2 linked regions of the Agarilytica rhodophyticola genome follow. The protein of the gene in region 1 interacts with the protein of each later gene in a pairwise test. Links are inferred from orthologs where the notes say so. Each region holds a gene or a part of one and is shown in the gene's direction. Other genes may lie near its edges. The genes, in order: uvrA and uvrB.

Region 1 (7,097 bases):
GCCACCATCGCCATAATAGCACTCGCGATAGCACCACTCCCTTGTAAAGCTCTGCCGATGATAAGACCTTCCACTGTTGTGGCAACAGCAGCCACAACACTGCCAATAGCGAAGACAACGAGCCCCCCAGCAATAACAGGTTTACGGCCGACAATATCTGAGAGCATACCAAGAGGAATTTGAAAACAAGCTTGCGTGAGTCCATAAACACCTAGAGCGAGTCCTAGCAAAAGCGGTGTGGCTCCCTGGTATTGATCTCCATAAAGCATCAATACCGGTAACACCATAAACAGCCCTAGCATTCTAAATGCATAGAGCAGAGCAAGTGACGACACTGTACGAACTTCAGACAAAAGCGGGTCCTCGAAAACCAAAAATGCGGGAATTTTAGCAGTCAAGTCCAAACAAGAACAGAATTGATCTACTATCAATCTAGGTATGTACGAAAAGGTACAAGTTTAGGGAAAATAGGAAGCTAAAGATTAGGCAGTTAAGCTTTATTTGTCATACAAATAGTGGACAAACTTTTTTACGTTTTCCTCGTCTAGACAATGTAGGACGTTTATTTATAAGCTCAACAAGGACTATACTTTAGGTATAAAAAAGTGCCACTTCGTTTTGTGACACAAATTACGTTACAATATGCCAAGTTTTTGCATTATGTGCATTTTTTAGACAAAAACAAATATAAACAGTGACGATCCAAACAAATTTAGCGGTTTAACCGCTTTGTTCATTCAGGTAAAGACGTGTCAGAACAGAGTCAGGGCGCAAAAATCCCATTAATACACATTGCAATTGTTTCAAGTAATGAGAGCTTTCATACTACTCTTCTCGCTACTTTCATCGGTGAGCATATCAATGCCAAGTGCAGTATTATAAAGCGCGATACTAAAAAGCTCCCAGAAGACATTCAGCTCGTCTTGCTCGACTGCCTGCAGGAGAGTATAGACAGTTTAAACAACATATTACGTGAACTAAGTGCTCATTCTGACAATGTGGTGACAGCTCTGCTAAATGCTGAGCACAGTGATGAACATGAAAACCTATTGGATTGGCCTTGTGTCTCAGGGATATTCTACGTTGATACTCCCCAAGATCAGCTGTTACGCGGAATTGAACAATTGTTAGGCGGCGATTACTGGGTACCGAGACGACTGCTGCATAACTTTTTCAATAAGCACAGACAAATAGTCGCTGGCAAAAATCACGCAAGCCACTCCCTATCCAATATCCAGTTAACTAACCGCGAGCGGGAAATTCTTAAAATGATTAAAGACGGCATGAGTAATTCTGCCGTTTCCGCTTCTTTGTCTCTGAGCGAACATACCGTAAAGAGCCATCTCTATAACATTTATAAGAAGATAGGTGTCAGAAATAGGATGGAGGCCAGCAACTGGGCACGGGATCATCAAAATATCAACAACCTCTAAAGACTGTATATTGCCACAGTATTTCGAAACCCCGTATACTAGTCCGCTTTAAAATCAGCGGATCGGTAAATTAGTGGAAAAGATTATAGTTCGTGGGGCTCGTACTCATAATTTAAAAGACGTCGATATTGAAATCCCAAGGGATAAACTTGTTGTAATCACAGGCCTTTCAGGCTCAGGCAAATCTTCACTCGCATTTGACACACTATATGCCGAAGGACAAAGACGCTACGTAGAGTCTTTGTCGACCTACGCCAGGCAGTTTTTATCCATGATGGAAAAGCCAGATGTGGATCATATTGAAGGCTTAAGTCCAGCAATATCTATCGAACAAAAATCCACCTCTCACAACCCTCGCTCAACAGTGGGCACCATCACTGAAGTGTACGACTATTTGCGCTTGTTGTTTGCCCGTGTTGGCGAACCGAGGTGCCCTATTCACGGAGAGCCTCTGGCAGCACAAACCATATCCCAAATGGTAGACACTGTGCTGAAAATGCCTGAAGGCAGCAAAACCATGTTGCTCGCACCCATAGTTAGAGATCGTAAAGGTGAGCACTTACACGTATTAGAGTCTCTGCGCAGAGATGGATTTATCCGTGCTCGCATCGACAACATCGCAGTCGATCTGGATGATGCTCCTGCCCTTGATAAGAAGAAAAAACACACGATCGAAGTCATCGTTGACCGCTTTAAGGTAAGAGCAGACCTAAAAACTAGGCTTGCAGAGTCTTTTGAGACTGCCATTAACCTCTCTAGCGGCATCGCTATAATCGCTGATATGGATGGCAAAAATCCTGATCAAATATTTTCAGCTAAGCACTCCTGCCCTGTGTGTGACTACTCACTGGCAGAATTAGAGCCCCGCCTTTTCTCTTTTAACAACCCTGCTGGTGCTTGTCCTGAGTGTGACGGTTTAGGTGTAAAACAGTTTTTTTCTGAAGAGAAAATTGTCCAATTTCCAGAGTCTTCATTGTCTGAAGGTGCTATACGAGGTTGGGACAGACGCAACCTCTATTACTTCCATATGCTCAACTCTCTCGCCGAGCATTATGGCTTTGATATTGATAAGCCATGGAAGAAACTCACTAAAAAGCACCGTAATATCATTCTTTATGGTTCAAAAAATGAAGTGATTGACTTCAGCTATGTCAACGACAGAGGTGATACTTATCACCGCAGCCATACGTTTGAAGGGGTCATTCCCAATATGGATCGCCGCTATCGCGATACTGATTCGGCTTCAGTGCGAGAAGAACTGACAAAATTCCTCTCTACCATGAACTGCCCGGAATGTGATGGCGCCAGGCTGAAAAAAGATGCACGTCATGTATTTATAGATAATCGCAATCTTCCAACAATTACCGAAATGCCTGTGGGCGAAGCGTATACTTACTTCAAGAAGTTAAAGTTCACCGGAGCCAAGCGTAAGATTGCAGATAAAATCCTAAAAGAAGTAGAAGATCGCTTTCGCTTCCTAGTGGATGTTGGTCTTAATTATCTTACTCTTAATCGCAGTGCCGATACTCTCTCCGGTGGGGAAGCTCAACGTATTCGTTTGGCCAGTCAAATTGGTGCAGGCTTGGTGGGCGTTATGTACATTCTCGATGAGCCTTCAATAGGATTGCACCAACGGGACAACGACAGGCTACTCTCAACCCTCACACACTTACGTGACTTAGGCAACACTGTAATCGTGGTAGAGCACGATGAAGACGCCATACGAACCGCTGATTACGTCATTGATGTAGGCCCAGGTGCTGGGGTTCACGGTGGTCAGATCATCGCGGCAGGCAAATGCAGCCAAATAGAGAAGTCACGCAAGTCTCTCACTGGCGACTATTTGTCAGGACGAAAAGCCATAGATATTCCAGATGAGCGTCATCCTTACGATGAAGACCGAATATTGTCCCTCATCGGGGCAACCGGCAACAACCTGCAAGATGTAACGCTTAATATTCCATGCGGTCTTATGACCTGCATTACCGGGGTTTCTGGATCGGGCAAATCAACCCTTATTAACGGCACGCTCTACCCACTGGCAGCCACACATCTCAATGGTGCGACCACGTTAACTGCCGCTGAACATGAGGCCGTAGAGGGTCTGGAAAACTTTGATAAGTGTGTAGATATAGACCAAAGCCCTATTGGCAGAACACCGCGTTCCAATCCCGCTACTTACACCGGTATTTTTACACCAATTCGAGAATTATTTGCCGGCACCCCCGAGGCTAGAGCACGAGGTTATAAGCCGGGTCGCTTTAGCTTTAATGTAAAAGGAGGACGCTGTGAAGCATGCCAGGGCGACGGCGTTGTCAAAGTGGAAATGCACTTCTTACCCGATGTCTATGTGCCCTGTGATGTCTGCCATGGCAAGCGCTACAACCGAGAAACGCTGGATATTAAATACAAAGGCAAAAATATCCATGAGTGTTTGGATCTAACGGTGGAAGACGCACGTGAATTCTTTGATGCGATTCCCAGTGTTGCTAAGAAATTACAAACCTTAATGGATGTGGGGCTCTCTTATATACGTCTCGGGCAAGCTGCTACAACCCTTTCGGGTGGTGAGGCACAGCGGGTAAAACTTTCCAGGGAACTGTCTAAACGAGATACTGGTAAAACCCTATATATCCTGGATGAACCTACCACAGGTTTGCATTTTCACGATATCAAGCAACTGCTTATTGTACTCCATCGCTTGCGAGATCACGGTAACACCGTGGTTGTTATCGAACATAATTTAGACGTAGTGAAAACCGCTGACTGGATTATTGATCTAGGACCTGAAGGAGGTAGTGGTGGAGGGCAGATTATTGCTGAAGGGACACCTGAGCAAGTCACTAAAGTAAAGGGATCTCATACTGGACGCTTTTTAAAGCCGCTATTACAAAAATAGGGCTCTAAAGCCCTATTCTATCTCATTACATTAACGAGAATATTTCTAATTAAACGAGCTTGAGAGCGCAGTATTTAGGCGCCTCCTCGCTATCTGGTGAAAAATGCGGTAAAAAGTCATGGATTTTACGCGCAGCTTTTTCGATTGAACTCTTGGTAATTTCAATTTCATTGGCAATGGCGTCCAATTCGATACAGGAAGTCACAGAACCATGAGATGCAAGTACATCATCTAACTCTACCTGTACGCCTAATCCCTGCAAACCCAATCCTTGATCGCTATCCCAAGCAGAATTCAATAAAACAAAAGACACTGTAAAAATTGCTATAAGTAAAACGATAATTTTAATATTGCTAATAATGATAGATCTGGTGCCAAACAGAAAGTTTTCTTCCATTCCCCAACCGCCTCTCTAATCAACTAAAAGTTATGGTGCGCAGAATTGCACGAGACTCATTCAAAATCAAACTCCAAAATCGATATATTGGCTTACAAAAAAATAAAAATTTGAACAAGATCACATTTTTGGCACCTATTTCTAATAACACATATTAGCAGTTAAGTCATTGTCGCCCATAGCTTTTTTTGAAAAAAATGATTTAAATGTCAGCAATCAAAACTATTAACACGCATCACTTGGCGCATTATAAAACATATGGCGCACAAAATAACAAAAATGGCACTATCAAAATTACACCATTTGTAATAACTAAAACATCCTAAATTGTCAGTTTGAAATATAAATCACACAAACTCAGCGAAATATTGCAAGATTGTGAAGCTCACCAAACTTTATTTTAAGCGCCACTTTAGTGGTTAAGAAATAAGGCTAAGTTGCTCGGTGAAAAATATTTCGTCTTACGTGTTTGCAAGCGTTTATTTTTGTAGGTTTTCTCAGAGATTAGGTCTAGGCTAATTTCTGTAGAAAAGCTAAACTCGGATAAGAAAAATTATAAAAATTAAACAGCTGTTTGAAATCAAACCGAAACATGCATATGATGCAAGAGTACGTGCCAAAATGCACAATGATTAGTTTCAGTGGTGATTTCCCGATCTCTTTATCGAGGGGACTTCATTGTTGATGCCCCCCAAAGTAAATCAATAATAAATATCGAGGGATACAAGATGCTCAAGTACCGCCTTAGCAGTTTAATGCTTGCATCGATTCTAGGTCTCACCGCATGCGGTGGTGACGATGATCAAACAAGTAATACAAACGCCCCTATCAACCGAACTTTTGCAGTTTTCAGTCCAGCAACCAGTGAATTACCAATTCCAAATGACTTGTTGTTTGCCGCACAGTCACCGGCCGATGGCACCATGAGCGCTGGCGTTGATCCCGCGAATCCAGTGGTTACTGGTATTGATTCTTTAGACGGCAACTCAGTGATATCGCCTTTTGACATTCGATTTTCGTCTTCTCTTAATACAGCGCAAAACCTAAATGCCGCTAACTTTGTTGCCGCAGATGGCGCAGTGATACCCAATCCAAATCAGAATGTATTTCTGCTACCTTTAACCTATCCAAGTGGCGATGGCCTCAGCCAGGCATCGATTAATGGTAGTAGTGTAGAAGTTCCCACTTTCGCAGAAGCGGTAACATATCAAACTGCGGCAGCGACCTCTGATGCTGCGACACTAGGGGCATTGGCAATGCCCACTGCGCGTGCAGAACTTATTAGCCAAGATGGTGGTAACAATAATACTCTGCGTATTACGCCTCTTAAGCCTTTAATGCCAAAAACCAAATATCTTGTTGTTGTAACAGATGTAGAAGATCTCAATGGCAATCCTGTAACAGCATCTTCCTCATATGAATTATTGCGTGACCCAAGTAACGACCTTTCCATATTTGGTGCTGAAAGTGCAGCCTCTCTCACCGGTGTTAGAAATGCAATCCTGGGTTGGGAAAGATTGGCCGCTGGCTATTTTGGCTTTATGCAAACCGTATTTACTGCCGCTGGTGTTACTACGGCAAATGTGCCAAGCGCTGACGACATTATCTTCAGCATTACCTTTACCACAGGCGGCACAACCGATGTACTACAAAGCGTTGCAGCACCAGAGTACTTCTTTGAACAATCATTGAGAACAGGTGTCAAGAAAGATGCAATCATCAAGCTTGTAGATGGTACTTATACTCTATCAGGCATGCCTTCCACAGCGTCACCCACTCCTGTGGATACGGCAATTAATGGTACATTAAATACCCTATTAACAGCGCAAATGTTGCCAGGCGGACAGCCAAACCCCTTATTCAATGCAACTATCGCCGGCGCAATAGCTAGCGGCGCCGATTACGCCACCATTGCCCAGGACGCTACCGCTGCACATATTATGCAGCAGGCAGCAGCACAAGCGGCCATTGCCGTAAATGATGGCAGTGTTCCAGCGGTGGATAACGTATCTATTGCAAACGAAGCGCAAGGCACTGTGCAGGCCATTGTCGCAGGTATTTCATCGCAAGTTGGAAGCCCACTCGAAACTAGTGATGTCTTTCCTTTACCCGCACCAAGAGTAAGTAATTTCTTCCGCATGGATAGCGCAGATGACATCAACCCTGCACTTGCAGCTCCTGCCGTTATTTATCAAGGTGAAATCACCCTGCCCTACTATTTAGGCAGACCAGAAGATTCTGACCTTAGTCCTATTGTCACTGACTCCTGGGTAGCAAATGCTACTATCGGTGCAGCAATTGATTCTACCGGCGCAACCCCGCCATCAAGCCAAATTACCTACCGCTATCCATTCCCAACAAAACAGTC
Region 2 (6,671 bases), 950 kb from region 1 along the record:
GTGCGCAGTCTTCCGTCAGTGTGGATATGTCCAATACATATTTGTCTTGGGCGAAGTTGAACTATGAGAAGAATAATATTAATAGCCAGCGTCATAGCCTAGTGCGGGCTGACTGTATACAGTGGTTGCAGCAGTGTCGAGAAGGTTTTGACTTAATTATGTTAGACCCGCCAACTTTTTCTAATTCCAAAAAAACTTCAACAGTATTGGACGTGCAGCGAGATCATATGACATTAATTAATCGCTGTATGGAACTATTGACCCCGAAGGGTACACTTTATTTTTCTACTAATCTGAGAACTTTTAAAATAGATAATACAATTATCCAGCGATATAAAGTAGAAGATATTACTATGGATACACTAGATCCAGATTTTGAACGTAATACAAAAATACATAAGTGTTGGAAATTTCAACATTAGCGTTTGTTAACCCTTGATACTCAATATTGGTTAAACATCATATGTCGAAGCTATTTAACATCAAAAGTAAGTACAGTCCTGCAGGTGATCAGCCGACTGCAATAGATGGTTTGGTGCAAGGCTTGGATGCCGGTCTTGCCCACCAGACATTATTAGGGGTGACAGGTTCAGGTAAAACTTTCACCATTGCTAATGTTATACAAAAAGTACAGCGTCCCACTATTGTCATGGCCCATAATAAAACGCTTGCAGCGCAACTTTATGGAGAATTACGGGAGTTTTTTCCCGATAACTCGGTTGAGTACTTTGTTTCTTACTATGACTACTATCAACCGGAAGCCTATGTGCCATCTTCAGATACATTTATCGATAAAGATGCATCGGTAAATGAACATATCGAACAGATGCGTTTGTCGGCTACCAAGGCTCTTATGGAGCGCAAGGACTCTATAGTGGTGGCGACGGTGTCGGCTATTTACGGTTTGGGCGATCCTCAATCGTATATGAAGATGATGCTACATGTGGTGCGAGGTGATGCTTTGGATCAGCGCCAAATTTTGCGTCGCCTCGCCGAGTTACAGTATGAGCGCAATGAGACAGACTTTCGTCGTGGCACCTATCGCGTGAGGGGGGATGTGATCGATGTCTTTCCCGCAGATTCCAGTGCCGAAGCCATGCGCATTGAATTATTTGATGATGAAGTAGAACAGATTTCTATCTTTGATCCGCTCACAGGTGAAGTTTTTCAAAAGGTACCACGCTACACTATTTATCCAAAGACCCACTACGTCACTCCTCGTGAACGTATATTAGAAGCTATCGATGGCATTAAAGATGAATTAAAAGAACGTCTAAAACAATTACGCTCAATTGATAAGTTGGTAGAAGCCCAAAGGCTGGAGCAGCGTGCTAAATACGACTTAGAAATGATGCAAGAGTTGGGATATTGTACCGGCATTGAAAACTATTCCCGTTATTTATCTGGTCGGGAAAGTGGTGAGCCACCACCTACATTATTTGACTATCTGCCTGCAGATGCTCTGCTAGTATTAGATGAGTCTCACGTTACCGTGCCGCAGATTGGCGCTATGTATAAAGGTGACCGTTCCCGTAAGGAAACTTTAGTTGAATATGGCTTTCGTCTTCCTTCTGCTTTAGATAATCGCCCTTTACGCTTTGATGAATGGGAACGTTTAGCTCCGCAAATGATTTTTGTTTCGGCAACACCTGGCAAATATGAGGAAGAACATCAGGGGCAGGTCATCGAGCAAGTTGTTCGCCCCACAGGATTACTCGATCCTATTGTCGAAATCCGCTCCGCGCAAACACAGGTTGACGATTGCTTGTCGGAGATAAGTCGTTGTGTCGCGGCAGACGAGCGAGTATTAATTACCGTGTTAACAAAACGCATGGCGGAAGATCTTACCGAGTATTTAATGGAACACGGAACACGAGTGCGTTATTTGCATTCAGACATTGATACGGTTGAGCGGGTGGAAATTATCCGTGATTTGAGAATAGGTGAATTTGATGTATTGGTGGGAATAAACTTGTTACGTGAAGGCCTGGATATGCCCGAGGTATCACTCGTAGCAATTTTTGATGCGGACAAGGAAGGCTTTTTGCGTTCGGATCGTTCGCTTATTCAGACCATCGGTCGAGCTGCCCGGAATGTTAACGGCAAAGCGATTTTGTACGCCGATAGAGTGACCGATTCAATGCAGCGTGCGATCGACGAAACTGAGCGCCGCCGCAGCAAACAAACGGCTTTTAATGAGCAACATGGCATTGTGCCTAAAGGCATTAAAAAGTCTGTGGCTGATATTATGGAGGGCGCCAGAGCACCAGGGGCGAAGGCAGGCAACAAGAAACGTAAGGTGGCAGAAAAAACTCGCGATTACGCGCTAGATGTTCCGGATGGTAAATCTCCATGGGAGCATATTGAAGCCTTGGAAAAAGAAATGTTTGCTGCAGCTAAAGATTTGGATTTTGAAAAAGCCGCGGATCTTAGAGATCGTATTCAACAATTAAAAACTCAGGTAATGTAAGATCGATGAAAATTGCAGTACTGTCAGACATTCATAGCAATATTTATGCGTTACGCGCAGTTATGGATGATGTGCTTTGTCGCAAAGTGGATGCTATGTTTAATCTTGGTGATATTCTTTACGGCCCGATCGCACCCCAGGAAACTTTCGAGTACTTGCAGCAGTTTGATTTTATTACTATCGCGGGTAATCAGGATCGACAGATTTTTGATGCTTCTCAAAAAGATATTGATGCTAATCCAACACTCAAATTTATTTTTGATGACCTTAATGATCAAGCCGTCGCTTGGATGCGTGCGTTACCGAAAGATCGACAGTTTTCTAAAGAGGTATATTGCTGTCATGGTACTCCGACGAGTGATCTGATTTATCTTTTGGAAGATGTGCAAAGTGGTCAGCCTCAGCTACGCCCGGAGCAGGAAATTAGTGAGTATCTTGCGGGTCAAAAATCAGAGATTATTTTATGTGGTCATACCCACATCCCTCGCGTGGTGCAATTACAAACGGGGCAAACCATTGTTAATCCAGGCAGCGTCGGCTTGCCCGCTTATAGCGATGAATTGCCATGCCAGCATATGATGGAAACGTATAGCAGTATGGCTTCTTACGCTATTTTAGAAAAAACAGCCGCGCAAAAATGGAAAGTGGAGCTAGTTAAAGTTCCCTACGATGTCGCTCCAGCAGTAGATCTTGCGCTTAGTCATGGCCGAGAAGACTGGGCCTTTGCACTCAGTAGCGGGCGTGCTGTTTGATTGCAAACAGGAGTAATTAAATTACTGTTAACCGGACCTAGCGAATATATTGGCAGAGATATGCCACATCGATGTCAAGTTTTAGCTCGAAGGATTGATGTGCTTCGACCTCGAACACCTGGCCTTCAATAAAGGTGTGCCAACTATCATTCTGTGGTAACTTGACCTGACATTCTCCTGAGACGATAGTCATAATTTCTTTACAGTCTGTGGTAAAGCGATACTCTCCCGCTTCCATGACGCCTACAGTTGCCGGTAATGTCCTAGTTGTTAGTGTTATGGATTTAACCTTACCGTCAAAGTACTCATTTACATCTGGCATTTTCACTCCTCGCTATCGTCTGATAATTGATTGAACAGGGCATCTTTTTCGCTTTGTGTCACTTCAGATTTTATTGCAGCTTTCTCTGAGGCGTGATGAATGCGATTACGACCTAGTTGTTTAGCTTTATATAGCTGTTGGTCTGCTCCGTCAATAAAGTCATCGAGACTTCTATTTTGTTTGCGAGTGAAGGAGTCGATGCCTGCACTTATGGTAATAGCTAAATTGTGTTCATGATCTATAAAGGGCGTTTCTTCAATTTTCTTTCTTATACGTTCAGCTACCTGAATACCAATTAAAATAGGAGTGGAGGGGAGTATTACGGCAAACTCTTCGCCACCATAGCGGCAAGGGATATCAATTTTTCTCACTTCCGTTTTTATTAACGATGCGAGATGTATTAAAACTTTATCGCCTACCACATGGCCATAATTATCATTAACCCTTTTAAAATGATCTACATCGAGAATGATAAAGGTTGTGGGCTGATGGCTGCGATAAGTTCGCTCCATCTCTTGCTCTAAAGTAAAGCGCAAATGGCGAACATTAAATAAGCCGGTAAGAGGATCAGTGCTAACCTGCTGCTTGAGTTGTTGAATTTCTTGTTTTAAAGCCGCAATTGTTTCGTCGATGGGACAGCTGGCATTGCCCAATGGACAGCCCGATATTTTTTCTGGTGTGTTGTTTGTCCCCAATTGCTGCAAACCTAACGCTGATATTTATATATTTATTACTATAGCGTTAAAGATGGGAGTGTTCCAGCGCAACCTCTAAGAAGGGACGGAACCCTTGCTTAGAGGGGCTTATTCGCGGGTGGCGAATATTGGGATATGATTAATTAGACTATTCGTACTTAATAAATATTAATGACGGGTGTCTTTTCTTTTCGCAGAAGCTTCTTTTAATCTCCTTTCTAATGCAGAGAACGCATTTCTGACAGCGATATGCACAGATGGATCGTCTTGAGATACAGTAATGGGAGAGCCTTTTACTCCCAGCTCAATAGACGCTCGGAACAACTTGCCTTTGTGCTTGTGTTTGTGAGGGGCGTCTAATACAACGCGGCTATGAATGATAGAATCAGAGAATCTGTGGAGTTTTTCGATCTTTTTATAGATGATGTCATTTAGTGCAGGTGACGCATCGAAATCGCGATATACAACGTCTGCATTAGCCTTCATAATAGGCTTACCTCCATTATTTGCCGTTCAATTTACTAGCGTATTCCTAAACGAAAATCGTCTAGAAAAGTAAAGCTAGCTTCTCAAAATCAAGTGCTTAAAATAATGTGGCCACACTCCTATATTGACTTCTGTAATAAAAATTTCAAGGACTTTTTAAGAATATTATGATTTTTTTTTTGCGAAAACGGGTATAAGCAGGAAGAAGACTGTTTTTTCTATGGTTAATACCTCGAGTGCTTTGCATATGAGTACTCTTAATATCGACGAAAATAGGCGTAAAGATGAGTAATGTTTTCAATAAAGTACTTTTTTTGACCGGTGGCACAGGCTTTATTGGCACCGAATTAAGCAAAGCCTGGTTGTCTCGCTCGGATAGACATAAGGTAGTCATTCAAAGTCGTCATCCCGAAAAAAAGCGATCAAATGAGAAAATTAGCTATGTTTTAAACTATGCGGATATAGAGGAGCCTGTGTTTGCTCTAGTAAATCTGGCAGGGGCGCCGATTGCGGATAAACGTTGGTCACAATCAAGAAAACAAGAGCTGGAAAACAGTCGCATCACTTTGACGCGTGATTTGATTGAGCAGGTAAAAAAGGAAGAACAGTGTCCGCATGTGTTTATCAATGCTTCTGCTATCGGTTTTTATGGCTTAGGTGATGAGGATAAAGATGAGGCCTGCGAAGTGGGTGTAGGTTATGCCGCCAGTTTGTGTCAACGCTGGGAGTTGGAAGCCAATGAAATTGCAGAGTTTACACGTTTAGCCATTGCGCGCCTGGGGGTTGTTATTGGACACGGTGGTGTCTTGAAAAAACTATTGCCCATTTACCGCATGGGGTTAGGGGGAGCTATAGGTGACGGTAGCCAGTGGTTCTCATGGATTCATATGGATGATGTTGTAAATGCCATTTTACATATTATCGATAATAAACACATGAGTGGCATTTACAATCTCTCTTCCCCTAATCCTGTGCAACAGCGCGATTTTGCTTCAACTTTGGGAAAAACTTTGAGGCGACCGACGATTATTCCTACTCCTAGCTTTTTGCTATCTATTGGTTTGGGGGATATGGCGCGAGAACTTTTGCTTGGTGGGCAAAAAGTACTCCCAACGCGTTTACAGCAAGCAGGTTATCACTTTCAACATCAGTATCTTGATGGCGCTCTTGCAGCAAGTGTTTAGGGCCTGTCGCCGCTTATTTTAGACCCACTCAATTTTGTGGTGGGTCAGTTCAGCGTCGATGCTACTTTCACAGTAGTCGATTATTTTTGACAAAATAGATTCTACCGTTTTCTTATCGTTTGCCGCGCAAACAAAAGATAACTCAGCTCTTTGCTTTGAGTCTAGCGTGCCACTTTCGCATACGGCCAGGTTTTTGTTAGAACCATATTTATCTCTCAAGCCGCCGATCCTATGGCGTTTCTCTTTTAGCGATAAACAACCATGTAAATAAAATTTGATTTCTAATATAGCGATAAACATTTTTTAATTTTTTTCTTGAAAAACTCTAGATCGACACCATGTTAAGAAATGAGCCTGCTCAATGAGAGGTTTACTAAAACACTTATGTTTCTAGTTATCTTTCTAAAAACATAAGTAAATTCTAATGTATTTACTGACTTGATCATAGTGATAAGTCGCAAACTAAATTATTGCTCTTAATGAGGATATTGATTATGAGAGAATTTGATTTTTCCCCACTTTACCGTTCTGCCATTGGCTTTGATCGTATTGCCAGCTTGCTTGACAATATTAGCCGTACCGAACAAGGGCAGACATCCTATCCCCCCTACAATATTGAATTAATAGGTGAGGATGAATACCGAATCACAATGGCTGTTGCGGGTTTTACCGAGTCTGAACTCAATATTGAGATTAAGCAAAATAATTTGACCGTGACAGGCAAGAAAGAAAGCGCTAATAGAAATCAGCAGTTTTTGCATC

Evidence for each region.
Region 2: the proteins of uvrA (region 1) and uvrB interact in binary tests that used the Escherichia coli proteins (3 or more experiments, as listed by UniProt). The link is inferred for Agarilytica rhodophyticola from one-to-one orthologs.

What each region holds. Positions count from the first base shown.
Region 1 is NZ_CP020038.1:5,142,767-5,149,863, forward strand. The notes cover bases 1,141-4,532. They hold uvrA (excinuclease ABC subunit UvrA), read left to right. Parts: upstream 1,141-1,506; coding sequence 1,507-4,332; downstream 4,333-4,532. Other genes in these bases: BVC89_RS21365 (LuxR C-terminal-related transcriptional regulator), read left to right, coding at 1,141-1,433; BVC89_RS21375 (hypothetical protein), read right to left, coding at 4,382-4,532. Also shown: BVC89_RS21360 (MFS transporter), read right to left, coding at 1-353; more of BVC89_RS21365, read left to right, coding at 750-1,140; more of BVC89_RS21375, read right to left, coding at 4,533-4,729; BVC89_RS21380 (MECDP-synthase), read left to right, coding at 5,458-7,097. UniProt on the Escherichia coli protein: The UvrABC repair system catalyzes the recognition and processing of DNA lesions. UvrA is an ATPase and a DNA-binding protein. A damage recognition complex composed of 2 UvrA and 2 UvrB subunits scans DNA for abnormalities.
Region 2 is NZ_CP020038.1:4,187,600-4,194,270, reverse strand. What follows is about bases 1-2,966. They hold uvrB (excinuclease ABC subunit UvrB), read left to right. Parts: upstream 1-463; coding sequence 464-2,470; downstream 2,471-2,966. Other genes in these bases: BVC89_RS17585 (metallophosphoesterase family protein), read left to right, coding at 2,476-2,966; rlmKL (bifunctional 23S rRNA (guanine(2069)-N(7))-methyltransferase RlmK/23S rRNA (guanine(2445)-N(2))-methyltransferase RlmL), read left to right, coding at 1-422. Outside these bases: more of BVC89_RS17585, read left to right, coding at 2,967-3,222; ppnP (pyrimidine/purine nucleoside phosphorylase), read right to left, coding at 3,260-3,544; BVC89_RS17575 (GGDEF domain-containing protein), read right to left, coding at 3,547-4,239; hpf (ribosome hibernation-promoting factor, HPF/YfiA family), read right to left, coding at 4,408-4,725; BVC89_RS17565 (TIGR01777 family oxidoreductase), read left to right, coding at 5,010-5,909; BVC89_RS17560 (DUF503 domain-containing protein), read right to left, coding at 5,928-6,209; BVC89_RS17555 (Hsp20 family protein), read left to right, coding at 6,404-6,671. UniProt on the Escherichia coli protein: The UvrABC repair system catalyzes the recognition and processing of DNA lesions. A damage recognition complex composed of 2 UvrA and 2 UvrB subunits scans DNA for abnormalities.